DNA from 2 places in the Lacticaseibacillus zeae subsp. silagei genome. Region 2 is predicted to be linked to the other one. Evidence: predicted binding sites of a transcription regulator. Region 2 holds the regulator's gene; the other holds the start of a gene.

Region 1 (16,225 bases), 1.1 Mb from region 2:
ATTAATTGATACTCAAATAAAAAAACGCAGCGACAAACAAATCGCTGCGTTTTTTTGTATCCAATTTTTCTGAGCAAGACTTAAACCCGGCGCGCTGGCGTTGGATCAGCCGTTAGCGAAAGCTTCAACGCCTGCGCCACGCGTTTGGAAATCCCAAGCTCCTGAATGTCTTCGATCGGCGCTTCTTTGATTTTGGTGATTGTCTTAAACTTGCGCAACAACTTCAGGCGCGTCTTGGGACCGACACCCTTAATACCTTCCAGGCGCGATGCCAGCGAATTCTTGGCATGCAATTGACGGTGAAATGAAATGGCAAACCGGTGAACCTCATCCTGGATGCGTTCCAGCAAGTAAAACCCTTGTGACTTCGGATCCAGATTAATCATTTGATCGGCATTGCCAAACAGAAGCGCTGCGGTTTTATGCTTGTTGTTCTTAACCATCCCGGCAACCGGAATATCAAGGTTCAATTCATTTTCCAAAACATCCTTGGCAGCATTCATTTCAATTTCGCCGCCATCCATCAAAATCAGGTCCGGAAGTGCCGCATGTTCCTTTAGCAACCGCGTGTACCGCCGCCGAATAACTTCGCGCGTATTAGCTGCTTCATCAGCACCATTATGGGTTTTGTCGGCATCCAGTTTATATTTGCGATAATTATTTTTAGCCGGCTGCCCATCAACAAATTGAACCATTGCGGAAACCGGGTCGGCACCTTGAATGTGACTGTGGTCAAAAGCTTCAACCACATGGCCCATTGGCAACTTTAACGCCGCCATCAATTCCTTCATGGCCCCAATTGTTGTGCGATTATCCAATTCCATTAAGCGAAACTTATCTTCGAGCTTGATTTGGCTGTTCTTCGCGGCTAATGCCATCAGATCGCGTTTCTCGCCTCGTTGCGGGGTACGCACCGGAACACCTAAAATATCGGCAAGCACCTTATTATCCAGCCCTGCCGGCACCAAAACTTCATGCGGTTTGACATTATTTTTGCGACTATAAAACTGCAAAATGAAAGACTCAAATTCCTCTTTGGCCGTGTTAACGACCGGAAAAAGCCGCGATTCGCGCTTCATCAACCGCGCCTGACGAATGAAGAAGACCTGGATGCTGATCCAGCCTTTGTCCATATAGAAATTAAACAAGTCACGCGTGGTATTGTCATTCGAAATAATCTTTTGCTTTTCAACGGTTTGTTCAATGTAATACAACTGGTCGCGAATCTCTGCCGCCCGTTCGAACTGCAGGTTTTTGGCTGCCCGCTCCATTTTTGCCGTCAGACTGGCCTTGGCTTTGCTGACGTTGCCATTCAAGAACCGTTTGATTCGAGCAATCTGGTCAGCGTATTCTTTTTCCGGTACCGTGCGAAAACATGCGCCCAGACACTGACCCATGTGGTAATACAGACACGGCCGTCCTTGATACCCATTGCACCGGCGCAATGGATACACTTTTTGAATAAAGTGCATCGTTTCCTGCGCCGCATAAACATTGGGGTACGGACCGAAGTAATAGCCGCCATCTTTGCGAATCGTGCCGGTGATTTCAATTTTCGGATCGCGTTCGTGGGTAATCTTGATATAAGGATAGCCGGTCCCCTTCTTGAGCTTGATATTGTAATACGGCTGATACTTTTGAATCAACGTGATTTCAAGCAAAAACGCTTCTTTATTGGTCGAGGTCACAATATAGTCAAAATCAGCCACCTGTGCCACCATCGCTGCTACTTTGCCATCATGTGAACTCTTGAAATAAGAGCGAACGCGATTCTTTAGATTTTTGGCCTTGCCGACATAAATAATCTTCCCGTTAATATCTTTCATCTGGTAACTGCCAGGCAGATCCGGCAGCAACGATAATTTATGCTCAATGTGTGCTGATGCCATCGTAATCTCCTTATAAAACAAATGTTCGCTTAACATTATAAAGATTCTAAAATTAGATTGCAAGCGACGCACTTGTTGCGCGCGGTTGCGATTGTGAAGCTATTTGCCAATGCACCTCACGCCCGCCCACACAAAAACCTTACCCAGAAAATGCCGGATAAGGTTATGAGGTAAAAGCTTATTGTGCCAAAATCTTGGACAGGAAATCCTGCGTCCGCGCTTCCTTGGGGTGTTCGAACAGTTCTTCAGGTGTGCCTTTTTCAAGAATTTTGCCGCCGTCCATGAACCAGACTTGGTCGGCCACGCTGCGGGCAAAGCCCATTTCGTGGGTCACCACCACCATCGTCATGCCGGTTTTGGCAAGATCCTGCATAACCTTGAGCACCTCGCCGACCATTTCGGGATCCAATGCGCTGGTCGGTTCGTCGAATAGCATGACATCCGGATGCATCGCCAGCGCCCGGGCAATGGCCACCCGCTGCTGTTGGCCACCGGAAAGACTGGCTGGGTAGGCATCGGCTTTTTCACCCAAGCCAACCTGTTCCAGAAGTTCCTTGGCCGTTTTGGTTGCTTCTTCATTCGTCACGGTTTTGACTTTCAACGGCGCCAGCTTGATATTCTCTAACACTGTCATGTTCGGGAAAAGGTTGAAGCTTTGGAACACCATGCCCATTTTTTCCCGGACGTTGTCAAGCTGCTTTTCGCTGAGATCAACCAAATTGGTGCCTTCAAAAAGGATCTCGCCTTGTGTCGGCCGGTTAAGCAGATTCAGGCTGCGCAAAAAGGTACTTTTCCCGCCACCGGATGCGCCGATCACAACAATCACGTCACCTTGGTTGATGGTTTCACTAATGTCATTCAAAACCACATTATCACCAAACTTCTTAGTCAGGTGGTTGATTTGAATTAAAGGTTTATGCTGCATGATTCATCTTCCTTTCAAAATGACCCAGGAGCTTGGATAGCCCGAATGTCAGAACAAAGTAAAGGACCATGGCAACCAGAATTGGTTGAACCCCTTTGTACGTTGCGGTTTGAACCACTGTCAGCTGATAAATCAGGTCCGTGACCCCGATGATGGAGACAATGGAGCTTTCCTTAATCAGCGAGATAAATTCATTCCCCAACGCCGGCCAGATATTCTTAATGGCTTGTGGTAAAACAACACTTGTCATCGTTTGCCGTTCGGATAGCCCAAGCGACCGCGCTGCTTCAGTTTGGCCGACAGGAATACTATCGATCCCGCTTCGGATAATCTCCGCCACATAAGCAGCAGAATTAAGCGATACCGCGATAAGTCCGGCGACAAGTGCAGGAATGTCGATGAAAATCCCGATCCCGAAGTAGACAAACATGACCTGAATCATCAACGGCGTGCCTCGAACAAATTCGATGTAAGCAACCCCGATGAGATGTGGCAGGCGGTGCTTGCTCAACCGCAATAAGGCAAAAATCGTACCGAGCAAGACCCCGAAGAACGCCCCAATTGCACTGATGAGTAAGGTATACTCAACCCCTTTAAGGAAATAAGTCCAGTAGTGCAACATGCTCGTATCCTCGGTATTCGTCTTCATGTAACTTCCAGCGGTTTTAAGATATTGCGGAATCAACTTTTTCTGTTTGATCTCCGCCAGACTCTTATTGGCCGCCGCCACCAGCGAATCGGATCCTTTGGCAAACCCAATGGCCGTCCCCATCGTGTCACTGGAGAGGTTAAAATGCCCGGGGATTTCGACAAGTGAATCGTCATTGGACGTATACGCCTGAGCAACCGCCCCTTCAGCCACAACGCCAGCCACTTTATGCGTCTTTAAAGCCAGGATCAAATCGGTAACCTTCGTCAGTCCCAAAGTCGTGCTTGATTTCATCTGGGTTTTGGCCAAGGTTTCTTGAAGACTTCCGTTTTGGACCCCGACTTTTTTATTGGCAAAGCTTTTGTGGTCCTTATAAATCTTGGCATCGGTTTTGTTGATGATAATATCCTGGCCCGATTTATAATACGTATTGGAAAAGTCAATCGACTTACGGCGGGCATTGGTTGGCGACATCGCAGCAAGCACCATATCAACCTTGCCCGATTGCAAGGCGACCAGCAATGAACTAAAATTCATCTGCTTAATCACCAGCTTGACGCCAAGATCTTTCGCAATTTTACGAGCAACCTCGACATCCATGCCGACAACCTGATTCTTACCATGTTTATTCACCAAAAACTCATAAGGTGCATAATCGGGGCTTGTCCCCATAACAATTGTGCCTTTTTGTTGAATCTTTGCCAGACTGTCATCAGCGTGAACGGTTTGCATATTTAAGGTCACAACTGCGGCAAAAACTGCGAACAAAGCGACTAACCAGCGTTTCAAATGATTCATAATACCCTCCTTGATTACAAGAACGTACTATACGCTAAAATTCATTTTTATGCAACTAATATTCATAATTTGATTTTCGGCAATTTACCTGGTGGATAATGGCATCCTTGACTGAAGAGCGTCGACCGCGCTAGGCCACGTCCCTTCTTTTAAATGCGTTCTCTGGCGCAGGAGTCTGCGTGTAGGGATCTTGGTTGCAATGGTCAAACCTGTCCTGTGGCTTTCTTACGCAAAAACGCGTTCACCGGCGCAGGAGCCTGCGTGTAAGGACCTTGGTCGCAATGGCCAAAGACCGGCCATCACGCCCAAGGCCACTTACACTCCGGCTCCTAAACGCGCCGGTTCACGCTCTAGACGCTTCGGATTGTTGATGCTATACTTTCACCAAGGAAAGGGGTGGCGTGCATGGCACTTAAGATCAACACTCAAACCAACCTGAACGACATGTTCGATAAATTTGCAAGTTTGCCTGACGATAAGGAACAGGCAACCGGGCCGGATCCGAAACATCAAGAGAAATTGGCTAAAAAAGCCCATAAAACCGACGACAAAAAAGCAAAGGATTAACTTTGTCTTTCAGTACAGTGTATTAAAAATAGCGAATAACAAAAAAGATTCAAGCGCACCGGCGCTTGAATCTTTTTTGTTGTCCGCATTTCATGCTACAGCATAAGCTATTCGCAGATACACCTGACTGAAGTCCTAGATGGTGATTACTTTTTGGATTGCGGATACCGCTTCGCCAATGTCTTAATATTGTCATTCGCGACATCATCAAAATCAATATCTGCCCATAAAGCAATCTGTGAAAGGTACCACAGCACATCCCCTAATTCATGTTTTAGCTCTTCTTTGTCCAGATCCTGACCTTGAAAAGTGTATTTTTTAATCAAGTCAATGGCTTCCCCGCTTTCACTGGCCAAGCCTAAAGACAAGTTGGTCAAAACATGTTCGTTTCCAGCCAATGTGCGATTGGCTTTTTGTTGATACTCATTAAAATTCATTTCAAACTTCCCTCCACACCCGCTGTCTGTTCCAACCACGACCAAATAGCATCATAACCCTCACCTGTCACTGCCGAAAACGGAATCACGACATCTGTTTGATTCAAGTCCATGCGTTTGGTAATTTGCTTAACCACATGCAGCCGTTTGCTTTTAGGCGTCTTATCGATTTTGGTCGCCACAACCAGTGTTTTAATTTGATAGTACTTTAAGTATTGATACATGCTGATATCGTCAGCTGTCGGATCATGCCGGCTATCCACCAGCAACACGGCACCATGCAGCGGCTGCCGCGTTGTCAGGTACGTCTCGATCATCGTGGCAAACTTCGCGCGTGCCGCTTTACTGACCTTAGCATAGCCATAACCTGGAACGTCAACAAAAAAAAGCCGACTATCAAGGTCATAAAAATTAAGCGTCTGGGTTTTCCCGGGAACGCTGGAAGTTCGCGCCATGGCTTTTCGCTTGATCAGTTTATTAATGAGCGAAGACTTTCCAACATTACTTCGTCCGAGAAAGGCAATCTCCGGACGACCATCTGTAGGATATTGCGCAGCTGCCACTGCACTGATTGTCAGTTTGACATCATGGACGTCCATCTTGAATGGCCTCCTTTTCCTGTTATCACTTTAATCGACGCAAGTGCGCCGTTGCCTTCAATAGTTTAGCATACTTTGCCGGCGCCCGCCTCACTGGTTGGACGGAATAGAAGCAAAGGGTACTATAAGCTTTTATTCATAAACGCAAAAAAGCACCAGGCTGCTTCGCCTGATGCCTTTAATCTACATAGTTATCGTTAAGATGCTTCGCGACCCTTGGTTAAAACCAATTGCGGCTTGGCTTTGCCTTCGACAGCTGACTTGGTGACAACCACCTTGTCCACATCGCTGCGGCTTGGTAGATCGAACATGGTGTCTTGCATAATAGCTTCCATGATCGACCGCAAACCACGCGCACCGGTGTCACGGACAATTGCCTGATGAGCAATGGCCTTCAACGCGTTAGGTGTGAATTCCAGATCGGTATCATCTAGACTCAATAGCTTCTGATATTGCTTAACCAGTGCATTCTTAGGTTCCGTCAAAATGCGAACCAAGTCATTCTCGTTAAGTTTCTCCAAAGCTGCCAGAATCGGGATACGGCCAATGAATTCAGGAATAATCCCAAACTGCATCAAGTCTTCTGGAATAATCTGCTGCATCAAGGATTTATCCGGATCAACTTGATTGTTGGAGTCCGTGCCAAAGCCGATCGTCTTCTCGCCGATTCGATTTTTCACGATACTTTCAATGCCGTCAAAAGCACCACCAACGATAAAGAGAATGTTGGTCGTATCGATTTGAATGAATTCCTGCTGGGGATGCTTACGGCCACCCTGCGGCGGAACATTGGCAATGGTACCTTCCAGAATCTTCAGAAGTGCCTGCTGAACGCCTTCACCCGAGACATCCCGAGTAATTGAAACGTTCTCGGCCTTTTTGGCGATCTTATCGATTTCGTCAATGTAAACGATCCCTTTTTCCGCCCGTTCAACATCGTAATCAGCATTTTGCAACAATTTAAGCAAAATGTTCTCGACATCTTCACCGACATAACCGGCTTCGGTCAACGTTGTCGCATCAGCGATGGCGAACGGCACGTTGAGAATCTTGGCCAGTGTCTGGGCCAGGAACGTCTTCCCTGAACCGGTTGGCCCGATCAGCGCAATGTTGCTCTTTTGGAGTTCGGTATCATCTTTCGTTGCCGTCTGCATCTGATTAACCCGCTTGTAGTGGTTATAAACGGCAACCGAGAGCGCCTTCTTTGCCGCATCTTGACCAATAACATAGTCGTTAAGGGTCTTCATGATCTCAATTGGCTTCGGTACTTCTAGCAGATTTTGATAGGCTTCTTCTTTAAATTCTTCGTCAATGATCTCTTTGCAGAGGTCAATACATTCATTACAAATATAAACCCCAGGGCCAGCAACGATTTTCTTCACTTGATCCTGTGACTTGCCACAAAAAGAGCAAGTAACCGGACCCGTTGTTTCAACGTTGTCAAACATCTGATTCAACCCTTTCTTGTTACCTTTATTCTACCAGAACCGTCAAGTACCGACTAGCAACGACACAGTTCGGCTTTGTCAACAAAACTGCTTGTTAGCTGAGTGCCTCAAGACGACAAAAGAGACGATCAAGGATCGTCTCTTTGACGCGACATTGACACCTATTTATCGGTTTCGCTATCAGAATCAGCCTTGTCAGCTTCTTCGTCCTTGGCTGGTTCAACTTCTTTGGCATTATCCGTAATGATATCAATAGCTTCTTTAACCCCGATATCATGCTTAAGCATATCTTCGCTTAAAGCCTGACGAACAGCCTTTTCATCCATGTTGTATTCAGAGGCAAGATTCTTAACCTCTTCCTTAACCTGATCCTCGGTTGGCTGGATATCTTCAGCTTTTACAATCGCTTCAAGAACCAAGTTGGTACGAACACGGGTTTCGGCGTCGGCCTCAAACTGCTTGTGTAAATCAGCTTCGGTCGTACCGGTTAGTTGATAGTACATCTTCGGGTCGATCCCTTGGCGTTGCATATTGCCAAGATATTGATCCATCTGGTTGTGCACTTCTTGTTCAATCATGGCACTAGGCACTTCTTCGATCGTCGCATTCTCAGTTGCTTTTTTGATTGCTGCTTCCTGCACAGCATTCTTGGCCGCTTCCTTACGCTGATCAGTCAGTTCCTTTTTGATCTTTTGCTTCAATTCATCAAGGGTGTCAACATCCTCATCGAGGTCCTTGGCAAAGTCATCATCAAGCTCTGGCAATTCCTTAACCTTGACTTCATGAATCGTGGTTTTGAATTCTGCGGCTTTGCCAGCAAGATCGGTGGCTTTGTAATCATCCGGGAAGGTCACTTTTACTGTGACTTCATCGCCGGATTTGTGGCCGACAAGCTGTTCTTCAAAGCCAGGAATAAAGGAGTTGGATCCTAATTCCAGGCTATAGTTCTTGGACGAGCCGCCATCGAATTCTTTGCCATCAATGGTGCCGACATAGTCAATGACAACGGTGTCGCCATTTTCGGCTGCTTTATCATCCTTGACCACCAGTTCGGCTTGTTGTTCGCGACGCTTTTCCAGTTCAGCGTTAACATCGTCGTCAGATACCTCAACATCTTGCTTAGGCACTTCAACGCCTTTATATTCGCCAAGCTTAACTTCAGGCTTAACCGTAACATTTGCCTTGATAACCCAAGGCTTGCCTTCGTCCATCGACTCAACATCGATTTTCGGCTGGTCGACTGGATCGATCCCGGATTCTTTAACCGCTGCTTCATACGCATCCGGCAACAAAATATTTAACGCGTCTTCATATAATGCCGCGTCACCGTACATCCGCTTGAACACAGTGCGGCTTACTTTGCCTTTTCGGAATCCAGGAACGGTCAGGTTCTTACGAACACGTTGAAACGCCTGGTCTAAACCTTGTTGAATTTTTGGTAAATCGATTTCAAAAGTGAGTTCACCATCATTGGTGCCCTTTTTTTCCCATTTTGCAGACATGCTGTACCTCCGACAATTAGTCTCGCAATTCACATTGCATACTTAATGTATGATACCCGAAACCAGTGGGAATGTAAACGTTGTGCCGGAAAAAGGCGACATAAGATGTTCTTTTTTCACATTTGAAACTGGTACATGAGGTTCTCACTGGTGGTGTGAACATTTGCGTGTCAGGTTTTTGCCTGACTAATTGAACTGTAAATCATAAAGTTCTTTGTAGCGACCGTTTTGCGCCATTAACTGCTCATGATTTCCAGCTTCAACAATTTGGCCGTGTTCTAACACGAGAATTTTATCAGCGTGCCGCACGGTTGAAAGCCGGTGTGCGATCACTAACGACGTCCGATCGGTCATTAACCGATCAAAGCTTGCTTGAACAAAACGCTCTGATTCATTGTCTAATGCGGCCGTCGCCTCATCTAAGATGACAATTGGAGCATTTTTCAAAAAGACCCGGGCAATTGCAATTCGTTGCTTCTGGCCGCCAGACAGCCGAATCCCGCGCTCGCCTACCTGAGTCGCCAAACCTTGAGGCAAACTGCGAATAAAATTCGCGATGTTAGCCGCTTCGGCAGCCTGCCAAATCGCCGCTTCGCTGGCAGATGGCGTCCCATATTCAAGGTTTTCTTGAATGGTGCCATCGAGCAAAATCACATCTTGCGAAACGATGGCAATCTGCTGGCGTAAACTCATCAGATCCGCCTGCCGCAAATCGATGCCATCCATCAGAATTCGCCCGCCAGTGGGATCATAAAACCGCGCCAATAGATTCGTAATCGTTGTTTTCCCGGCACCGGAAGAACCCACTAGCGCTACCACTTCTTCTTTATTGATGGCAAAGTTGATGTCGTGCAACACCGGCACATCCTCATCGTAACTGAAGTCCACGTGATCAAACCGAATCTGCTTCTGAAATCGTGGTAAGTGCACGGCATTAGGTGGCGACACAATTTGTGGTGAAGCGGCCTGCAACGCTTCAATCCGTTCAAATGACACCGTCGCCTGTTGCAACTGTTGAATAAGTCCGGTCAACTGGCGAATCGGCGCCTGCAAAATGCCAAGATAAGCAGTGTAAGCAACGATCAAACCGACCGTAAACTGGCCGTGCATCACCTGGATAGCCCCAAAGCCCAAAATAATCGCCGTTCCTAAATAGTTGACGAAATCGGTTAACGGCGAAAAGGTTGCACTGAGCTTGGTCGCTTTAAGCTGATAGTCACGGTTGCGCGCATTGGCGTGTTGAAACATGGTTGACGTCATTTTTTCGGTAGTAAAACTTTTAATCAATCCAATGCTCGTTAAAGCCTGCTGAATTTGATTATTCATCATCCCGGAGCTTGCCCGCACCTGGCGATAAGCAGCGCGAATGCTGCGCACGAAAATATTGTTCAGAACAAATAAAATGGGGAAGGTCAACAAAATCAGCCCGGTCAGTTGCCAATCCTGAACGATCATCAGAACCAGCACCACCACAAAACTAAGCAGGCTACCAAATAATCCCAGCGTATTGCTTGAGATTAGCCGCTGCAACGTATTGACGTCACTGGTGAGCACCACCATCAGATCACCGGTCTGACTCGTCTCAAAATAGCGCATATCCAATCCTAACGTGTGGCGAAACAGGTCATCCCGCATGCGCGCAATCGCATGTAAACTGACTTGCCCGATCCAATAAGTGCTGAGCCCACTTAGCAAGCCGGCCACCGCCGTCAGCAATAACGCCAAGGCAATCGCGCCAAGCAGCGTCCCCATAGCACGCTGGGGAATCACCTGATCAATGACATATTGCGTTATTCGCGGAACCAGGTACGAAGCCACGGCTACGCCAACCAATGCCACAATGATACGTAACAATTTGCGCTTCATATCAGCCAGCTGGCGCCAGAAAAATGCGATCATTCGCCAAGTTGTTGATTTCGCCAAATGAATGCCCCCTTTTCCGAAGCTTTATCATATAACAATAATTTTAATTTGGCGATTTAAATGCTCAGGCTTCTATATAAGTTCTGACTAATCTTACGTTAATCTTAATCATTCAATCCGGCATGAGCCATGAAAGAAGGCAGATCATATTGTCACAACCTGAGGAAACGAAACAGTCTGCTGAAGGGGTAACCTGCTGTCTTTGGAGTCTTGGTAGACAGGATTCTATGAGTAGCGAGGACTACTTAATAGTATTTAAAAATCTCAAGTCTTACTCGACTTGAGATTTTTTTAGTTGTTGGAAATAGGCTTTTCCCGCTGGTGTACGCGTTTGCATGTGCAGGTGTGGTGTTCGTCATGGTCACAGATGCGTTAAAGGGAGCTCTATTTGAGGCAATTGAGTATCTTACTGCGCTTTCTATAACGCGCTCACAGTCGCATAAATCTGCGTGTAAGGACCTCAGACCTAAATGGCCAAACCCCAGCCATTTAGGTCTGAGGCCACTTACACTCCGATTTCTAAACGCTCCTGTTCGCGCTCAGCTTTCCATAACGCGTTCGCCAGCCCAGAAACCGGGCTGGCGAACGCTCAACAAAAAAAGCCCACAAGCAAGCTTGCGGACTTGAAACGTTTATTCAGAAATTAGTCAAGAATTTCGGAAACAACGCCGGCGCCAACAGTACGACCGCCTTCACGAACGGTGAACTTGGTACCTTTTTCGATAGCGACCGGAGCAATCAGGTCAACTTCGAAAGTAACGTTATCGCCAGGCATAACCATTTCAACGCCTTCTGGCAATTCGATCACACCGGTAACATCGGTGGTGTGGAAGTAGAACTGCGGACGATAGTTGGAGAAGAATGGTGTATGACGGCCACCTTCTTCTTTTGTCAAGATATAAACTTCACCCTTGAACTTGTTGTGCAACTGGATGGAACCTGGCTTTGCCAGAACCTGACCACGTTCAACTTGGTCACGGTTGATCCCACGAAGCAGAACACCAACGTTATCGCCGGCTTCACCAAGATCCAAAGTCTTACGGAACATTTCAAGACCCGTAACAGTGGACTTGAGAACATCTGGCTTCAAGCCGATGATTTCAACTTCGTCGCCGACCTTAACGGTACCACGATCGATACGGCCAGAAGCAACGGTACCACGACCAGTGATGGTGAAGACATCTTCAACAGGCATCAAGAATGGCTTGTCGGTTTCACGAACTGGGGTTGGGATATATTCGTCGATGGTATCCATCAATTCCATGATAACCTTTTCCTGTTCCTTGTCGCCTTCAAGTGCTTTCAAGGCAGAACCACGGAGGACAGGAATATCATCACCAGGATAATCGTATTCGCTGAGGAGTTCCCGAACTTCCATTTCAACCAAGTCGATCAATTCTGGATCATCAACCAAATCAGTCTTGTTCAGGAATACAACGATGTAATCAACACCAACCTGACGTGCCAACAGAATGTGTTCACGTGTTTGTGGCATTGGGCCATCAGTTGCGGCAACGACCAGAATCGCACCGTCCATCTGCGCAGCACCGGTGATCATGTTCTTAACGTAGTCAGCATGCCCTGGTGCATCGATATGTGCATAGTGGCGCTTTTCCGTTTCATATTCAACGTGGGCGGTGTTGATGGTGATGCCACGTTCTTTTTCTTCTGGTGCAGCATCAATCGAAGCATAGTCCTGCGCTTTGGCAAGGCCTTTCTCCGCCAATACTTTGGTAATAGCCGCGGTCAATGTTGTTTTACCGTGGTCAACGTGCCCGATCGTACCAATGTTTACGTGGGGCTTTGTGCGTTCATAGTGTTCTTTTTCAGCCATGAAAAAACGAACCTCCTGTATTTTTCGTAAGAATACAGGATACGTTTGTGTACCCTGATAATCCTTTACGTTTAAGTGTACTACATTTGAGCGTAAATACCAAAACAAATATCTACGCTGGAAATGAATTCCAGCAATGAGTATACATGGTCATTTTCACTTTGTAAACAGATAGCGTCAAGTTTCTTTCATTTACAGTGAAAACGTATCATCTCGCCTATTCGGACAATTTCGCCGTTTCGGCCGCCTGCCATGCGAAAAGTTTGTCAAAACCAGTTGCTTTTCCCTGATGATGATCAAGGTACGCCTGCACAAACGCCGCTTGATCCGGAATCAAACGTTCGATATCCGGATACAAAAATGCGACTTGCACTCGCGCCATCTGGACAAGTGCCTTGCCTAACTCTTGATCGTCATCGCCGAGTGCCTCCTGAAGCCGCGCCAGAATCTGCGGTCCCGCCGTTTCCTCCGCCATCCCCGGCAGTTCACTGGGAATCAGAGTCTCCTGCCGATCGTAAGCTTGATACTGTACCGGTTGATCATACCCGACATTTGTCAGCAAATCTAACAATGAGACACGCATGGCAACCGGTACTGACAAGTCGGTCAAATCAGGTACCGCGGCTTCAATCAGCTGTGCTTTTGGCAGAAGTCCGACCTGGCTGAACAGATCTTGCTGTTCTTGCCGTGAAAAGCCGCCTAAATGGCTTAGTTTTCTCACCAAGTCGGCAATTTGTTCGCCTCGCTGCTTTAAGACCACTTCTTCAGCTTTTTCGATTTGTTTCAGAAAATGTTGCCGCCGCTCCGGCTCCAGCTCACGCACCATCGTCCGCGCCATGACGAAATTCAATGTACCCAGCCAGGCATCCAGTGCTAGTTGGGTGTCTGCATCGGTTTCTAAAAATGTCTTGTAATGCGGCAGAATCACATTCAGGCTTTCATGATATTGCTTAAGTCCGTTCAGACTGGCCGCTAATGGCCGGGCAATGGCAAAATTCTGCTCCGCCTCATAGGCCTTTTCAAGATGTGCGGCTGCTGAGGCAAAGTTGCCCTTTTGTAGAGCTTTCTCACCAATAACAAAGTGGCGATTTTCGTTGTCCGGTAATGATACCATCTTTGCCATACAATCCTCCTATCTTGTTGATAATCACTTGTCTCCAAGCTAAGAAAAAAAATCCGGATACTGTTCCGAATTTTTTTTCTTAGCTATTGGCGCTTGGCACTATTTTGGTTAACTTCCATAATCACCGGTAAAATCACGGGACGTCGCTTGGTTTGCTCAAACAAGAAGCGGCTGAGCTTATCGCGAACATCCTGTTTAAGATGGGTCCAATCGAACTCCTTATTATCAAGATTCTTTTGAACCGTTTCTGTAACCAAAGTGCCACTTTCCGCAAGTAAGTCACGGCTGGTTTTCAGATAAACGAATCCACGACTGGTTACTTTAGGCGTGGAAACGACCCGCTTTTTCTTGCGGTCAATCGTGACGACGGCAATAAAGATGCCATCTTCAGCGAGCATTTTACGATCGCGTAGGACGATGTTGCCGATGTCGCCAACGCCAATGCCATCGATCATGGTGTTGCCGGCATTGACGTGACCGGAAGCATTCATCTGGCCCTTTTCATAGCGTAAAATGTCGCCCATGCCGACAATAAAGATATTTGCCAGCGGGATTCCGGCTTCATGCGCGATTTCCGCATGCGCCGCCAACAGCCGATACTCGCCTTGGACCGGTATCAGATATTCTGGCTTCAACAGGTCGATCATCAATTGAAGATCGTTCTTATAAGCATGGCCAGAGGAATGAATATCATCGCCCAAAACCTTAACGTCCCCCCCAGCACGATAAATCATATCTTTTGTCCGCGCCGCCATGGTTTCCATCGCATGGGCAATGGTTGTCGTGATGAAGACGAGATCGCCGTCATGAATGTGGATGAGACGATGACGCGACGTTGCCATTCGTTGCAGCGACTTCATCGGTTCGCCCATTCGGCCAGTTTCGAGAATGACGGTTTTTTCTGGCGCTAACGCCTTTAATTCCTTGGTTTTTGCTAAAATATCGTCATTAGGCAGCTTGATATAGCCTAAGCGAATAGCCGTCTTAACCACCTTTTCGACATCCCGCCCGGTCAAGACAACCCGGCGGCCGAGTGATGCGGCGGCATTAATGACTTGCTGAATCCGCTGAATGTTGCTGGCAACCCCTGCCACAATAATCCGACCATCCTGATATTCAAATGTTTCTTTGATATGGTCGTAGATTTCATGCTCATTGGCATTCGGATAAGGCGATTCCGCATTGGCTGAGTCTGACAGCAACGCCAGAACCTTCTTATTACCAATCTGTGCCAGCCGCGACCAGTCCGTTTGATACATTGGAGTTGCACTTGGGTCAAACTTAAAGTCCCCGGTGTAGACAATCTGGCCTTCACTGGTTTCAATATCGATCCCCAAAGAACCCGGGATACTATGCGTGGTCTTAAAGAACGATACAGACACATCGCCAAAATCGATCACGGACTTTTCGTCAATGACATGAAAGTCCTTAAATTTCTTTGCCTGACTGTCATGCTGCATAAAGACTTTGGCCATGGCAATCGTCAATTCCGATCCAAAAACCGGTACGGGATGGTCTACCAGAAAATACGGTAGCGCCCCAACAGCATCTGCATGCCCGTGGCTCAGGAAAATACCGGCAATGCGATCAGCATTTTCGGTTAGGTAGCTAAAATCGGGAATAACAACATCAATTCCCAGTAACTCATTATCAGGATATTTTAATCCAAAATCGCATACAAAAATTTGGTCGTCAACTTCGACGGCGTACATGTTTTTTCCGTTTTCACGTACCCCACCAAGAGCGACCAGATTGATCTTCGTCATGGTTTCACCTCGTGGTTAAATTATGGAAGCATCGTTGCAAACTGTGCGTTGCAACATGCTTCCGCCGAATAAATTCTGCTACCAGTGTAACACACGAAGCGTTGAAAACCTATAGAACCGACATTGCCGGCACCTGATCCAATGATGTTTGAATGCAAAAAGCCTCCCCGAACTGCCGGCCTAGCAACGTTTGATGAGCTGGTAGCAAGTCAGCGAGCTGCATAAGACGGATTTATTCGAACAGGCATGTAACGTGACTACTAGCGTTCTTTTTTTCAATGGTCGTTTTTAGTTGCTCGTACTGCCATCCATTCACACTTCGTCGGCAAAGAACCTGCGGACAGTTGCCTGATTTTGCTTGGCCGCTTCAAGTGCAGCCCGGTAACCGGCATCGCTAGTTTGTGCGGCATCCAAATGGTACTCGGCGACTTCGCGGCCATCCGCCAGAACCACGGCAACTTCAGGCGAACTGCCAGCAGCAAATTGTTGCCCATGATCAAGCGCCATGACTGCCAAAGCCGCGCGATCGGTTACTGGGCCAAACCCGACACCGTGAGCATGCGGCAGCAGATTAACTAACCAAGTGCGCAAGTCAGCTGGTTGTAATTTTTGATCAGGCACCGTTAAAAACGCTGCTTCGCCCAAGGACCAGAAGTCCAGAGACGTGCCAGCAGGTTGGCGAATTAAAGTCAACGGGAAAGTCTTGCGTGGCCGGCTGGCTTCATCAGGTGAAAGTGCCGTTACCATTGCTTTAAGCGACTCCGG
Region 2 (16,225 bases):
ATGATGATGGATTACTTAACCATGCTAGCGTCAAGCTCATACAGGGTGCCGCCACCCATGCCACCGCCCATTCCCATACCACCTGGGGACTTGGTGCTTGAGCTGCTTTGACTACTATATTTGTTTGAAGAAACCTTTTTACCGACTTTGGTGACCCAGGATTCAATCTTGGAATTACCTGAGCGACCTGAGGACAGGTAATATTTCATGTCGCCTTTTTTAACGAGGGCTTTGAATTGTTTGAGGGTAATGGCAGGGTCGGTACCATTAAATCCGCCGATCGCCATGACTGCTTTGCCGGACTTAATGATGTAAGGCGCGGCCGTGCTAGCGTTGCTGGTAGCAAACAGGTATTTGGCGCTGCCTTGATGTTTTTCAACATACTTCAGCAATCCGCTGTCAACGCTGCCGCTACCAATACCACCGCTGTTACCGCCGGAGGTCAGAAGTGAAGGACCGGCAGACGGAATCGCAGCTGATGAACCGGCAAGTGTCGGTGTAAGTGACCAGAAGCCCGGCGCTACCAAAATAGCGGCAATGGCAACGCCCAGGGCTGATTTGCGCCAACTTCTGGTTCGGCCGATGAAAAGAAGCGCTAAGCCGATTAGACCTGCACCAACCACGAGCCATGTCTGCCACTGATAGTACAAGCTGACATACCAAGCCTGGAGTGCCGTTGTTGTCACGATGGCAAGTGGCAATAACCAACTTTGCCAATGCTTGAAGCCCAGCTTGAATTGCTTAAACATTGTGACAATCCCGATGCCGAACAAAGCAGCAATCGGCGGTGCGAGCATAATCATGTAGTAAGGGTGGAAGAAGCTGGCAATTGAGAAGAAACCAGCGACTGGTACGAGCCAACCCATCCAGAAAAGCAAATGATTTTGCTGAGAGGTTGTTTGATACCATTTATGCTTGCGATCGAGATAATAGGCAAATGCACTGATGAAGCCGATTAAAGCAGCTGGGACTAACCAACTGATTTGCGGGCCAAGGTCGGATTGGAGCAAGCGTAACGGGCCAGCAGTACCAATGGCAAAGGCACCACCGCCACCGCCACCACCTTTACGGCCGCCCGGAGCACCGCCGCCTGTACCAGGTCCGCCTTTAAAGTTACCTTTTTTGAAGTTGGCAGGCATTTTCCCGCCGGTAGCTTTTTTGGTTTTGACAGTTGCCTGCTGCTTTTTAGTCCCAGTTGGTGGTGTTCCGCCTTGGGTGTTGCCGGTACCTGGTTGACCGGACGTGCCTTTAGTTGACTTGCCACCTGGTGGATTGCCGGTCTTACCGGTTGCGCCAGTTGGTGGGGTTCCGAACTTTCCTTTGGTTCCGGTTGGCGCTGTTCCTTTTTTGGCTTTAGCGCCGGTTGGTACTGTACCGGTTTTTCCCTTGGTTCCGGTAGGCGCAGTCCCGGTTTTACCTTTAGTGCCAGTTGGTGGGGTGCCACCGGTCTTGGACTTGGCATTATTCCCCATGCCTGGGAAAGCTGCGCCAGTACCGGTTGTTTGACCTAGTAAGCGTTCAGTACCGTTATAGCCAAAAGCCAATTCCATTTCCGAGTTCGTTTCAGAACTGCCGACATAGGGTCGCTGAGTCGCAGCAGTCGAATCAACCTGCATTGGCCAGGCTAATGTAGTAACCGCCATGGCGACAGCCGCAATGCCTAGTGTGGTAAGGCGGCGCCAAAGTTTCTGGTTCGAGGCGATCCAGTAGAAAAGCAATAGGGCCGGCAAAATCATAAAGGCCTGAAGCATTTTAATATTGAACGAGACGCCAATTAAGGCAAAACTGACAACCACCAACCATGGCTTGCGGGTGCTAATGGCCTTCATGAGGCACCAGCTCGCAAGCAATAAGAAGAATTGTAAGGTGGCGTCCATATTGTTTGTCCGCGAATCCGCAACCACAATCGGCGTCAAAGTGAGTGCCAGTGCGGCTAGTCGCGCTGCCCAGGCATTAAAGCGTGGCTTGATCATGTTGTAGATTAAGGCAACGCTGCCGATGCCGAACAAAATGGATGGTAGGACAACTGACCAGCCATGAACGCCGAAAATTTTGGCGGAGATGGCCATAAACCACAGTGCGACCGGTGGTTTATCAACTGTAATAAAACCAGCGGGATCAAAAGCGCCGTACCAGAAATTGTGCCAACTTTGAACCATACTGGTAATGGCGGCGGTGTAATAATCATTGGCATTGCCTGCTTCCCAGATGTTCCATGCATAGAGAAATGCTGCGAGAATTAAAATGCCAATGAGCCACCAATCAACCGTCCATTGTCTAATTTTTTTCATGTGCCGTGACTCCCTTTTCTCGGAATACCCAGAACTTACTTAAAAGGAAGTTCGTCGGGACAGTAACCATAAGCGAAAACATCGGTGCTAAAGGCTTAGGTAAACCCAAAGCATCATTCCAGAAGCTGGTCAGCACCAGACTTAAAATAAATGTGAGGCCATAAGAGAAATAGTATCGCGGCGCTACATTTTTAAGCTGGCGATGATCTTTGACTTTGAAAACCCAGGTATCATTGAGGAAAAGTCCCAAGATGGACGTTAACCCATAACCGACACCCATTGCAGCGGTCGGATTGATCAATTGGTATAATGTCAGATAGATCAGATAAGTCAAAATGGTGTTGATCCCTCCGACGAGACCGAAGCTAATGAATTGTTTCAGCTTTAGGCGCATCGTATCGCTCCCTTCCTGATGAATGGGATTAGTATGCGATGTGCAGCATAAATTAACCTTAAAGAAGGGCACGTTTTTTCTTAAGAAGGTTTTATGGTTGGCGTGTTAGGTTGAAATAGTGGTTGAGGTGATCGGCCCTAACACATTTGCTGGCGCAGACTTCTAAGTGCGCCAGCTCACGCTCACTCAAATAATTAGGAGTAAAAAATGACGGTTAAACCAAAAATTCTTGTCATAGAAGACGATCCGGATTTGAATGAAAGCATCATTGATTTTATTCGGGACTTTTCCGAACCTGAAGCCGCGTTAACCGGGGCGGATGGTTTGTATCAGGCCGAGGAAGGTGTGTTTGATGCGATTATTCTGGATATCATGCTGCCGGAATTAAATGGCTTCGACTTGCTCAAGCAGTTGCGCGCCAAGCAGGTGAAAACGCCGGTGCTTATTTTGACGGCTAAGGATGCACTTGCCGATAAGTTGCGCGGGTTTGAATTAGGCGGGGATGATTACCTTACTAAACCCTTCCACCGCGAAGAGCTCATTATGCGGCTCAAGGCGTTGTTGAAACGCACTGGACACTTTTTTGATGATGATGGCTTAACTGCTGGGCCATACGAAGTGTATTTAAATCGCCATGAAGTGCTGATCAATGGGCAACCCGTTTCGTTAAATGGTAAGGAATTCGACTTGCTCGTGTATTTGCTGCAGAATCAAAAAACCATTATCACGAAAGATCAGATTTTCGATCGACTTTGGGGCTTTGACTCCGAAACCGCTGTGAGTGTGGTTGAAGTTTATATGTCGAACTTACGCAAAAAGTTAAAACCGCTGAAAGTTGACGGCTGGATTAAAACCATTCGCAATGTTGGCTATATTTTTCAAGAACCGGAGGGCCGTGAATGAATGCAGATAAAGGAATTAAACGGCAGCAACGGCGCTTGTTTGTCGGGCAACTACTGAGCTTTGCCGGACTTTTCCTGGTGCTGGGATTGATCGTCTTTTTTTTGTATGAACGCTCGGTTTATCAAGATATTGACCATACGTTAGAACAGCAAAAGACCATGATCATCAAACCGGCAACAGGGATGACGACGCCCAACGCCCCACGGCAGCCGGGAGGGAGTCGGCCGATTTCGTTTCGGATGAATATGGTGGTCTTCAATAAAAAAGGCAAAATTATTAATCAAGCCATGCTGGGCGAACGCTTTTATGCGTATTTCAAGAAACTGAAATTGGATCGGCAGGCGCTTAACAAACTACAGACTTTAGCGACCTCGACTGGCACATTTCGAACATTGTTGGTTAAAGTGCCGCAGACGGCCGCTGATCCACAATATGCCGGTCATTATGTATTGATTTTGCAGAACACCGATGCCCAGGAAGCAGCTATTCGCTCGTTTCGGCAGGTTTTGATTGTGACGATTATTTTATTCTGGGCGTTGGCGCTGGGATTGTCTTATTGGTTATCGACGCGGGCAATGCGGCCGATTGTGCGGTCATGGCAGCGGCAACAGGATTTCGTTGCGGATGCCGCCCACGAATTGCGGGCACCGCTGGCCGTGATTCAAAGTAAACAGGAATCCCTGCTGACAAAACCGCAAGCCACCATTATCGATGAAAGCGAAGCAATAGCGACTTCGTTGGGCGAAACCAAGCGTTTGCGGCAGTTGACGGATGACTTGTTGACGATTGCCAAGGCTGACAGCAACACCATCGAAATCGAGTTAACTGACCTGCGCTTTGATCAGGCTTTAGCGCCACAGCTGGCGTCTTATCATGACATTGCCAAAAGTCAGGACAAGTCCTTTACGACCAAGCTGCCGGCAGATGGCCATGCTTGGTTTGATGCAGCTCGGATCAAACAATTGCTGGTGATTCTGCTAGACAATGCCTTCAAATACACGCAAGCAGGTGATTCAATTTGGGTCGAAGTCACGCAAACGCCGCGGGACTGGCAATTGATTGTCGGCAATTCAGGACCGAATATTGCCGATGCTGACAAATCCCGAATTTTCGAACGCTTTTATCGCGAAGATGCCTCCCGCAGCCGGCAAACTGGCGGCAGCGGCTTGGGATTGGCCATCGCCCGGTGGATTGTGACGATTCATCATGGTCACATTGAGGTCAAAGACGTCCATCCCCACGGTGCCTTATTTGTTGTGACGCTACCAAATAAGCCGCGTGGAGCTTAATTGCCAAATGATGGCAAACGAAAAGCAGTCGTTCCGAAGCTTGAAATAGCTTTTGGAACGGCTGCTTTTAAATTTCAGTCACTTTTTAAACAACGCTTGGTGACAAAATCCTGATACGACGATTAACGGGCTGGATTATTGCGAACCCCATTGGCTTCCGTGAAGTCGATAAAGCCCATGTTCGTATCAATATCGCCGCCATCACCGCTTAAAATCAACGTATTAAGTGTCTTATTGAAGTGGACATTCATATTTGCATTTAAATCTTCTTGTGAGTAACCCTTGATCAGAATCGGCCCGAGGTTGCTATCAATTTTCGTATCATAGTCGGTTGCCGGATCACTGGCTTTGACCACATTCAGTGAAAACTGCACCTGCATATGAATCATAGCGTGTTGTGAATAAGGACCAACGCCGTCTTCAAAGGTCAAAAGTAGTTTCTTGTCCGGATCCAAATGCGGCTTGATCTTGTCAACAGCACCTTCGTCAAAATGAATTTGCATGCAATCAACTCCCTTCGCCGTAAACATAGGCTGATTAGGAAGCAAAAGCAACTGATTCGACTCGGTAATTGGCTCAACGACGCTGTGGATGCGGTGTTACTTGGGGTGGTGGGTGAGGAGTTGCCGATGTTCGGTCACCCGCCTCATGCATGGGGAATCCTTTGATTATGGACTATATTATTTCGATGAAAGCGATTAATATATTTATATAAGAAATGAGGTAATTCAAAATGACAGACACAGTAACAGCACCAAAGTTAACGAACAACGATTTGGCCAATGTGATGTTTGACCGCCATTCAGTGCGGAAATTTGATCCCAACGTCAAAATCAGCCGGGATGAATTGCAGGAAATGATCAAGCAGGCAACCACCGCACCCTCGGCATGTAATCTGCAATCGTGGCATTTTGTCATCATCGATACACCGGAAGCAAAAGAAAAATTGAAGAAAGCGGCCATGAAGTTCAACTATCCGCAAATCGATACGAGTTCAGCCATTATTTTTATCGCAGGGGACACGCAGTCGCACGAAGTCTATCGCGATGTCTGGACTAAAGTTTACGAAGCCGGCAAGATCAGTAAAGAGAAACTTGACCAGATTTTCAATACGTTCTTGCCACTTTATGAACACGCTTCACCGGAGTTTCTGACCCTAGACGCAACCATTGATGGCGCGATGGTCGGCATGCAACTGCTTTTGCTGGCGCGTGCTCACGGCTATGATGCCAATCCTTGGTCTGGTTATGACTTTAAAACCATCATTCCGACGTTGGGACTGGATCCAAAACGGTTTGTGCCAGTTATGGCGATTGCAATCGGGAAAGCAGCGGAAAAACCACTGAAAACCGACCGTTACGATGTCAATCAGTTAATTGACTACTTGGTATAAGTCGTTGACAAACCAAACGATCCGATCTCAATGGAAAAGAGGAAATAAACAATGATCGATGCAGTTAAAACCGATCCTTTCGGTAAAGTAAACGCAATTGACGTGTTGGATCTGGCAAGTCTGGAAGGCCGCGCAGAGAAGGTGCTCGGGCGTGGCGAATTTGGCTACATTAGTGAAGGTTCCGATGATGGCTATACAATGCGCCGGAATACCACCGCGTTTCAAGATGTCGAGATGCTCCCACGTGTCTTACAAGGTGTTGAAAAACCAGATCAGTCAACAACCTTCATGGGCGCTAAGGTGGCTTCGCCGTTACTAACGGCCCCCATTGCCGGAAACACGCTGGCCCATTCGAGCGGTGAACTGGGTTTGGCAAAAGGCGCAAAAGAAGCCGGCATTATGATGTCACAAAGTACTTTTGCCTCCAAACCCATTGCCGAGACTGCTGCAGTCAGTGATGGTGCGCCATATATGTTTCAGCTATACATGCCAAAAGACTGGTCATATTGTGAGTATTTGCTCGATGAGGCCAAAAATGCCGGTGCGTTGGCGATTATTTTGACAGCGGATTCAACGCTGGGCGGATATCGCGAAAAAGATGTCATGAATCATTACCATCTGAAAGGTCGGCTTGCTAATCTGGAAGGCTATAATAGCGGACAAACCGGCGTGGGTGCAGGTGGGTTGTTCAAAGAATCCATGCAAAAACTAGATTTGGCACTTATCGACAAACTTGCCAGCTACTCAGGCTTGCCCATTATTATTAAAGGCATTCAGCATCCTGATGACGCCGTTGCGGCCATAAATGCAGGCGCGGCAGGAATCTATGTCTCTAATCACGGTGGTCGGCAGCTTGACGGAGCACCTGGAGCGATTGAGCAGTTGCCGGCGATTGCGGCCGCGGTCGATCATCGGGTACCGATCATTTTTGATGGCGGCGTGCAGCGTGGAACGCATGTGCTCAAAGCCTTGGCACTTGGCGCAGATCTTGTCGGCGTTGGTCGGCCATTCAGTTATGGCTTGGCGCTTGGCGGCTGGCAAGGCGTCAAGGCAGTAGCTGATCATCTGAAAATGGAAATTAATATTGCCATGCAGCTAACCGGATGCCAAACGATTGAGGATGTTAAACGTATGAAAATTAAGACGCGCTTTGCTTAATTGATTAGCTGGGCCCTTTGTTTCAGGTGTCAGCAAACACGTTTAGATGAACATGTGTAGCCATTTTTGAGAGCACGCACCTGTTGCTAATTTTATACCATGCAAAAGGCGCCACGTACGAAAGTCATGTCTTTCGTACGTGGCGCCTTTTCTGGATCTTAACGGACTTGAACCGTCGACCTCCTGCATGCCATGCAGGCGCTCTCCCAGCTGAGCTAAAGACCCGCTAATTAAGTAGCTTCAAAGCTAATGGATCCAAACGGACTTGAACCGTCGACCTCCTACATGCGAAGCAGGCGCTCTCCCAACTGAGCTATGGACCCAAAACACAAAGACAATTGTACTGAACTTCTGCGGTTGTGTAAAGAGGATTGTCCTTGATACATGACATAGGATTGCCAGCCTTGCTATAAACGACGAATTTTACAAGGATTCATCTCGCTGAGCGATTAGTGAAATGATGATATTTTGGCATGCACCGCCGATGATGAAGATGACCCAAGAATAGGTCCATGTGTGAAAAAGGAATGAAACTAGGAAGTAGGTCACCAGGATAAGCGGCCAGTAAACTTGGCGGAAAAGCGCGATGTCTTGGCGGGCGCGTTGATTGTGGTGGTGCTGTGACGTATTGAAGTTGTCACGATGGCTATGATGAAGGTGTGGCTCAGGATCCGGCACAGCTGTCGCGTCAGTATAGCGCTTTATTTGCGAATAGTTGATGGCGACATACACAATTAAGTAGGTTCCTAGTCCAGCAATGATGAGGAACAAGGCACCACCGGCATCGTCGCTGATAAAATGCGATAAGTAAGTGGACAGAATTGGTGGGATCAACGCGCCAATACAAATCATAATGCCCACGATTAAACCTGCAGAAAATTGCCGCTGATACGTATCGGTTGTTTCTTGGGCAAATCTTTTGGCGCTTTCAGACAAGGACCGGCCATTGAGCCGCTTCTTTTGGAGGCTAAACATGGTGCCGGCCCAAATGAAGAGCCCCACTGCGACAGCATCGAGCAGAAACATGCCGATGATGCCGAAGACCTCAAGCGAGGAATCCGTTGTATAGGCGGGCAAGGCGACGCTGATACAACAAAGAAAAACGCCGAAAGCAATTTGTGTCGCAAACCGGTCGGCAATGTGCCAAAAATGACTGAGCTCCGTTTCAGAAACGGCATCATCAGGCTCCGTAGTTGTGTCGGTGTCTGCGTGGTCAGCCTGAGGCGCTAGCCCTAGATCCTCCCGTAATTCATCAACAGAGCCAAAAGCACGAATGACGGCACCGATTGCAGTTTCTTCGCTTTTACCCTCGCGCAACAAATCACGATAATAATCGCGCATATTGGCAAGCATGTCGGCTTTGGCCTGGCGCGTTTTCGGGTTATCCGGAAAAGAAGCAAATAGACTGTCTAAATAAGCTGTAATTGTATCCATGGGCGATCCTCCAAGGTTCAATTTTGGCAAACAATTAGTTCAAAAATAAATCGACCACATGCTTAACCTGATGCCATTCTTCGGCCTTAACTGCAAGAAAAGCGCGGCCGCTGAGAGTGATGCGATAATAAGTGCGGGGTTTACCGTTCGTAACATCACCCGGATAAGATTCAATATAGCCGTTTTTGCTCAAGCGAGTAAAGGCGGCGTAAAGCGTGGTTTCACGAATCATATACTGGTCATGGGTGCGCTCGCGGATTTCTTTGCCAATTTTGTATCCATAGGAATCACCTTGTTGCAAAATGGCAAGGACGAGTGCGTCGTTGTAACCACGCATGGCATCACTACTGATCACGGCGCTCCTCCTTTTGCGAGTTTTATACTGGTGTGCGCGAGAATACAGATGAGACTGATCTTGATTTTGCTGACTGATTACTTCATCTGTTGGAGTAATATTAACATGATGCAACCATTAGGTAAAGCAAAAAACACCTTCATATCAAGAAGGTGTCGTCAGATTTACTTGATTAGTGGACAAAAACCGTGACAAAGGTGATTAAGCCAAACAGGATACCGGGTACATTGGCAATGATGATGGGCCAGTCTTTAGCTGGTTTCATCCAGCCATAACCGGTCCACAAGGTGGCATTGATCATGGCCACCAACGGCTGAATCGGATTCACCGGTGTTCCAGAAAAGTTAGCCATGATTTCCGGAATGTACGAAACATACATTAAAATACAGGTAAAAGTTGCCAGCCTGCTGAGGAGATTCAGTCGCTTTGCTTTAACGGGGTCAATACCACTGTGATATTTTCCATTGTCAGCTTGCATCAAAAATGCCTCCTTTTGGAATAAAATAACCGTAACACGATCGAACGTGAAAACCAAGGAAGGCATTAACGTGTGATAGAATCAAATAGGCGGCCTGACTTAGGTTGTCAGCTTTAGATTTTTTTCTGAAAATGAACGAAATGAGGGAACATCATGGCAGAACAAGAAGCAGATACGGTCACACGCGTGCAAAAACAAGAAGGCGCCGATGCCATCATGGATAAAGGATTTGTGACCGAACGGGATATTCCCGAAATGATGGCGGCGTCTTGGAGTGAAAAGCTATTGGCGGCGATTAATGACGAATTGCGGTTGCGTACTGTTAGCAATCGCGCTGTGTTACAACGGTTCCATTATTATATGGGCGATGGCTCCATTATTTACGATCCGGGACAACTTAACTCGGAAGGGGCCAAGATTGCGTTGCAACATGCACTGGGGTTCCGGAAGTAGTGGCCTTTTGACTGATGCCTTCTAGCGTTTTGAAACTAGTTTTAGTCGCTGAAGGTTCCGGTTAAGACGACTTTGCCGACCATATGACCCGCCTCGACAAGTTGGGTGGCGGCCTTTAGGTTGGCAACATTAATGCCGGTAAATTCTTTGGTCACCGAAGCTTTGATCTGGCCGTCTTGATACAGCGTCAAAAGCTTGCTTAGAATCGCACCTTGTGTGGCAACATGGTAGTCAAAGTCGGTTTTGGCAAACATGTACTCGTAGTCAAAACTGGCCGCTTTGTCTTTGACAACGCCCAAATCAAGACCGCTTTGGGGACCGACAATGCAGCCGATGTGGCCAAAAGCGCGAATTAACTGGCTGGCAGTGGCCAGATACGGCTCCGGATGATAAAGCAAGGCAACGCCGTCAACGGTTTGAACGCCAGCATGGTGAACCTGACTCACAAGATCTTTATGATAATCAAGTGGCGTTGCAACGCCATGAGCCCGCAACCAGTCATGGTTTTTAGGACTGCTAGTTGCCAAAACATTTAAACCGCTCCACCGCGCCAGTTGACTCAGCATCGAACCGACACCACCGGCGCCGTTAATGATCAATAAGTGCTGGCCTTTGTTGGCATTATATTCCGGGATGAAGCCCATTTTTTCAAAAAGCAATTCCCACGCGGTCAAACCGACAAGCGGCAGTGCTGCCAGGTCAGCAGTGGGTGCTTGTTTTGGCGCCAAAGCGATCAGATCGGCGTCAACAGCCTGAAATTGTTGATCGCTGCCGGGCTTGCGGGTAGTTCCGGCATAGATGACACGATCGCCAACGTGGAAGGCAGTGACGGCGGAGCCGATTTGGGTAATGGTGCCGACTGCATCGTACCCGAGAATCTGTGGTGTTGTTTGTCGTGGTGCGGTTTGGCGGCGTTTGGTGTCAACCGGATTAACCGAGACCCCAGCCACTTGTACAATAACTTCATTGGGTTCCGGTGTCGGTACTGGTAGGGTGAAGCTTTGAAAACTATTGGGTTCAGTAATGGGTAGGCCTTCAGTGAAGCCGATGGCAATGTTTTTTGGCATCTGAATCGTCCTTTCGTTTGATCAGTTATCTGTTGCTATTGTAACCTTTTTATTAAGAGAGTTGGAAATGCAGTGGTTGTTTGGTAAAATATGCAAGATATTGTAGAAAACGCGTTCACCAGCCCAGAAACCTGCGTGTAAGAACCTCGGGTGCGATGGCCAAACCCGGGCCATCACGCCCGAGGCCACTTACACTCCGGTTTCTGAACGGGCTGGTTCACGCTCTTATGAAAAAGCACGTTCAATGACGAAGGAGGCAGCTCGTGAAAAAATTGAGTACAAAGCGTGAATTGATCGGCCTGATCGTTGTTTTGGTTTTGGCAGCGGCAGGCTTTGCATTCTTCGCGTGGTATACGATGCGGCCAGATGATGTCATTGGTACCATTGCAACGATTAGTTTCGGCATTGTTTTGGCTGCCTTGATTGGTATTGCGTTATTTTTGGATGCGGCGGCGACAACTCGGTGGCGCCGATTCTGGGTAGATCTTTTGTTTGCGGCGCTGATGTTGGCGCTCATTGACTACTTCTTCCTTGATACGACAACGCCATGGCAGATGTTGATTGCTGGTGCTGGATTGGCATTAGCACTGGTCGCACTGCTGGCCATTAGAAAATTAGATGAATAAACGGGCTTTGTCCTGGCTGATCAATGATAAAAACGCTTCGGAAAATTTTCCGAAGCGTTTTTTAAGTGCCCAACAATGATGAGACTGCGACTAGTTCATTCGCTGCACAGTAACTGGTACTGTCTTGGGTAATACCTTGGTTAACTCGGTCATCAGGTTCTGAAGACTTGCCTGAAACGTTAGCCGGACCATGCGTCGCTTACTAAGGGCAAAAACCGCGACGACCCATTCCTGGCCATTAGGCAGACTGACAGGTGTCAACGTGATACTAGACATGTTGGTGTATGGAATGACTCGGGCAAGCAAGCCGTTTGCGATAAGCCGAGTCGGGGCCAAGCCACCTGTTCCGGCCATAATGGACAATACCAGGAAGATTGAAATGAATACGATATACGGCATGTTGTTAACGCGGGTTGTCATGAACCAAAAGCCAAGCAACACCGCCCAAACGAGTTGTGAAACCGCATAGCGTGAGGCAAAATTAATTTTGTGTTGCCAATATAGATAATAACCAGCGAGGGCAATCAACACGATGTCTAAGCCGATCAGTAAGACATTAAAACTATTCATGAGAGACTCCTTTTTGATCAACGTCATCAGTCGGGCTGTCGGTTTCATACAAACCGGAAACCTGCTGGTACCAACTGAAGAATCGGGTCACGACAATTTTCAAAACGGCAAAACCCGGAATGCCAAGGATGACACCGACTAAACCGAAGAGATTACCGGCCGTGAGCAAGACCACCACGATTGTAATGGGATGCAATTCAAGCTTGCTGCCCATGACCAGTGGTGAAATAAGTTGCGTTTCAATTAACCATTCAATGAAGAAAACGATAATGACCGCGAGAATCATTTTCGGCGACGTCAACGCGCCCATGATAAGTGGCGGGATCATTGCCAACGCTGACCCGAAATAAGGAATCAGGTTCAATGGGCAAGCCAGCAAGCCGAAAATTAAGCCATAACGCAAGCCAATCACCGAGTAACCGATCATGAACATGATGGCCACGCACAGCGCGACCGTGATTTGGCCCTGAACATATGAACCGACTTTTTCGTTCATCTCGTGCAGCATCTGTTTGACGGACCCACGTAACTTGGTGGGGATAATATGCAGCACCATCGGCGTGAACTTGTCGCCGTCTTTAAGCATGAAGAAGAGAATGATCGGTGCTGTCGAAATCGTGATGACAACATTGCCGACAATGCCAATCAGATTTTGCAGCTGCGAGATGGTACCGGTGACGAAAGCACCTTGTTTGCCAGTGAAGAACGTTTGGACTTCACTGGCGATGTTGTTGAGGTCATGCTGCGATAAAACATTTTGCTTATCATTCAAGTCATCCAGCCATTTACCGATTTCCGTAAAAATTTGCGGTGCCGAATCGACAATGCTGGTAATTTGGTTGCTCACCGCCGGAAGGAAACGCAACAGTCCCCAGACCAGAAGGCCGATCAAAACGACGAAGAGCAACGCAATCGCCCAACCGCGATGCAGCCCGGTTTTTTCAAGGCGATTAATGATCGGAACTGTCAGATAGAAGAGAATGCCGGCGAAAATGAACGGTGGCGCGATGATACCGAGAAAATCGACCACAGGCTGGAATACCCAGGCAATTTTGGTGAAAACAAAAATAACCAGCAGGGCCAAAAGCAGGTCAATTAAGAAGACCATGAACTTGTTGTTGATGAAGCGGCGGTAGAACCATGAATCGGTACGTTTCACAGGCGATCCTCCTCTAAGGACGTTAAAGGTTATGACGCGATTTAATCAGCGGTGTCATTAGTAACCTTTACAAAAGACGACAAGTCGAGCATGAGATCTGTGGTAAACCAAGAAAGCTTCGACGTGCAGTTGCCGTTTTTTTACAAGTCAGCTGATTGCACGTGAGTCATTTTTTTCGAAGTTTCTACCCGCCAGACGTCGGATGCTTCCGTATAACAATGATACTAGACTAGCCATGATTTTTCGAGGCTAGGGTTAACTAAAATGGTTCGAAGAAGGTATCGGCGCCGTTACAATAAATTTACAAAAACACCGATTAGCCGTTACAAATATTAAAAATGCCTAAATAAGGGCGTCAAATGTAAATTTTACATATACAAAAGCTTTACAAATCAAAAAAATCAGGTATGATAAAGTCACAACCAAAACGGTGAGTCAATGTCGGTTTTACCGATACGGAGAGGAGTGACCCCATATGAATTTACTTCGCGGGGCTAAATGGACATTAATAACTCTGACCCTGGTCGCAACATTGCTGTTATTTAGCAACTATGCGACGGCCGGCATCTTGTTGATGGCTCTGGATATTTTCCTAAGCTTCTTCTATGCAGTCATCAAGAGCAGATGTGATCGGCGTCAGATGCATAAGATGCCATTATTGCATAACTAATTTGATGAAATGATCCGCAGCCGTGATGACTGCGGATTTTTTCGTGTAACGACGGCGAAAATGATTGCAAACGTTCGTTCGGTTTGGTATGCTTGGTGTAACAAATGAGAACGGAGCGGTGAGCGGATGCCAACACAAGCGAGTCAAAAACGTTGGAAACAGATTTTACAAACCATCTATGACGCGATCGAGGATCATGGGTATCCACCCACAGTTCGCGAGATCGGCAAATCAGTTGGCCTTAGTTCTTCCAGTACCGTTGCAGCATACTTAGAAAAACTGCTGGCGGCCGGATTGATCGCTAAAGACCCGTCTAAGCCGCGAACAATCGAAGTGACTGCAGCAGGGCGCGATTTTATCGGCGTGCAGGCAGAAGGTATTCCGATTGTCGGTACCGTTGCGGCCGGGGTGCCGATTACTGCCATTGAGAATATCGATGACTATTTCCCGGTGCCGGATGACCTACCATACTCGGCCGATGAGCTGTTCATGCTTCGGGTTCAAGGCAGTTCCATGATCAAGATCGGCATCCTTGATGGCGATCAGATTATTGTGAAGAAGCAAAACGACGCCGAAAATGGGCAGATTGTCGTGGCAATGACCGAAGAAGATGAAGCCACCGTCAAGCGTTTTTACAAAGAAAAGAACGGCATCCGGCTTCATCCGGAAAATGATGATATGGAAGACATGTTTTTCCCGGATGTGACGATTCTCGGCATTGTTGTGAGTTTGTATCGTCCTGCGCTTGTATAAGTGCCAGTAATAATAGACCAAGCTAAAAAAGCATTTGCCGCACACATTCAATTGAGTGTGCGTGGCAAATGCTTTTTTGTTGAGGTGACAGTTGCTACCATTAAGGACGGTTAAGCTGATCAAGATCGTCTTTTGGTACCTTTTTGTAAAATGGGCCATCCGGAAGCTGTTTCAGTAATCCCTTTTTAGTAAGTTGGAATTGAACCGTGTTGCTGGCGGCCTGTGGTTGGGCTTTGCCGGTGAAGGTGAAAATCCTTCCCTTTAAAGTCAGTTGGGCCGCAAAAATACCTTGATCTGTACTTTCAAAGTCACCATCTTGGTTCGACAATGTTTCGAGGTAATAGCCACTGGTTGACGACAACACGCGGATCGCTTTCTTTTGGTCATCCTGTTGGACAAACGCATGACCGACCAGCGTGGACAAGGTTGCTTTAGGCGCAGCTTTTTTTGCTTTTTTCCGGGTTTTTGCCGGCTTTGATGTCCGTTCACTGGTGGCTGATCGAGTTGATGATGGTTTGGCAGTCGGCGTGCCTTGAGAACAACCACTCAGGATAAGTAATAACATGAGCCAAACTAATTTTTTCAATGGTGGTCTCCTAGTGAATGAATTGGATGCAGGTCATGACGATGGGGATGACGATCATGGATAGAAGCGTGGTTTCCGTGACCATGATCGCAGCGTAGTCAGCATCGGCGTCATAAAGTTTGGCAACCACCGGCGCATTGGTCATGACCGGCATGCAGGATTGCAGGATGAAGATTTGTTTCATCAGCGTCGGAACCGGCGCAAAGGCGACCAGTGCCGTCATTAACAGTGGGGCAAAAAGGAAGCGGCCGCTGAAGATGCCGAGTGCTTCCTTGCTGAGGCGCAGTTGACTCCACCCAGCTTCGTGTAAGGCAATGCCGATAAAGAACATGGAGCCCGGAACCGTCAAATCGCCGATATAAGTCAGATCAGACATCAAAAAAGTCGGCAACTTGATATTCAGCAAGACTAACACAATTCCCAGCATGAAACCCAGTAAAGGTGGGGAGAAAACTTTCCCCAAAGCCTTTTTAAGATTAAAGCGGGCTGGTTTGGGGCCATCGCCTTGAATAAGGTAGACGCCGATGGTCCAAAAGATCGTCGTGTTGGCCATGTAATAGACCAAGACATAAGGCAAACTGCGAGGACCGAACAAGGCTAGGTTAACCGGCAGGCCGATAAAAACTGTGTTGGAGTTGAAAAACAT

What was found. The regulator LexA, encoded in region 2, represses DNA repair genes until DNA is damaged. The targets are predictions, from matches to a motif close to CNAACANNTGTTNG.
Region 1: the regulator LexA is predicted to act here: its motif matches at 1,904-1,917, upstream of uvrC (excinuclease ABC subunit UvrC).

What each region holds. Positions count from the first base shown of each region.
Region 1 covers NZ_CP132484.1:1,820,953-1,837,177, forward strand. Annotated here, with positions in the region: gene uvrC (excinuclease ABC subunit UvrC) at 81-1,889, opposite strand; gene LACZS1_RS08630 (amino acid ABC transporter ATP-binding protein) at 2,068-2,814, opposite strand; gene LACZS1_RS08635 (ABC transporter substrate-binding protein/permease) at 2,804-4,261, opposite strand; gene LACZS1_RS08640 (SPJ_0845 family protein) at 4,667-4,828, shown strand; gene LACZS1_RS08645 (nucleoside triphosphate pyrophosphohydrolase family protein) at 4,975-5,265, opposite strand; gene yihA (ribosome biogenesis GTP-binding protein YihA/YsxC) at 5,262-5,864, opposite strand; gene clpX (ATP-dependent Clp protease ATP-binding subunit ClpX) at 6,062-7,312, opposite strand; gene tig (trigger factor) at 7,474-8,814, opposite strand; gene LACZS1_RS08665 (ABC transporter ATP-binding protein) at 9,001-10,737, opposite strand; gene tuf (elongation factor Tu) at 11,381-12,571, opposite strand; gene LACZS1_RS08675 (hypothetical protein) at 12,789-13,694, opposite strand; gene LACZS1_RS08680 (ribonuclease J) at 13,778-15,460, opposite strand; gene LACZS1_RS08685 (hypothetical protein) at 15,773-16,225, opposite strand, start outside.
Region 2 covers NZ_CP132484.1:699,424-715,648, forward strand. Annotated here, with positions in the region: gene LACZS1_RS03270 (glycosyltransferase family 39 protein) at 12-2,291, opposite strand; gene LACZS1_RS03275 (GtrA family protein) at 2,278-2,685, opposite strand; gene LACZS1_RS03280 (response regulator transcription factor) at 2,893-3,588, shown strand; gene LACZS1_RS03285 (sensor histidine kinase) at 3,585-4,877, shown strand; gene LACZS1_RS03290 (iron-sulfur cluster biosynthesis family protein) at 5,000-5,380, opposite strand; gene LACZS1_RS03295 (nitroreductase family protein) at 5,611-6,270, shown strand; gene LACZS1_RS03300 (alpha-hydroxy-acid oxidizing protein) at 6,322-7,428, shown strand; tRNA gene LACZS1_RS03305 (tRNA-Ala) at 7,581-7,653, opposite strand; tRNA gene LACZS1_RS03310 (tRNA-Ala) at 7,679-7,751, opposite strand; gene LACZS1_RS03315 (permease prefix domain 1-containing protein) at 7,852-8,862, opposite strand; gene LACZS1_RS03320 (PadR family transcriptional regulator) at 8,897-9,217, opposite strand; gene LACZS1_RS03325 (SemiSWEET family transporter) at 9,390-9,695, opposite strand; gene LACZS1_RS03330 (hypothetical protein) at 9,849-10,148, shown strand; gene LACZS1_RS03335 (zinc-binding alcohol dehydrogenase family protein) at 10,190-11,215, opposite strand; gene LACZS1_RS03340 (hypothetical protein) at 11,479-11,841, shown strand; gene LACZS1_RS03345 (hypothetical protein) at 11,932-12,411, opposite strand; gene LACZS1_RS03350 (AI-2E family transporter) at 12,404-13,570, opposite strand; gene LACZS1_RS03355 (hypothetical protein) at 14,046-14,240, shown strand; gene lexA (transcriptional repressor LexA) at 14,367-14,993, shown strand; gene LACZS1_RS03365 (hypothetical protein) at 15,094-15,558, opposite strand; gene LACZS1_RS03370 (AEC family transporter) at 15,590-16,225, opposite strand, start outside.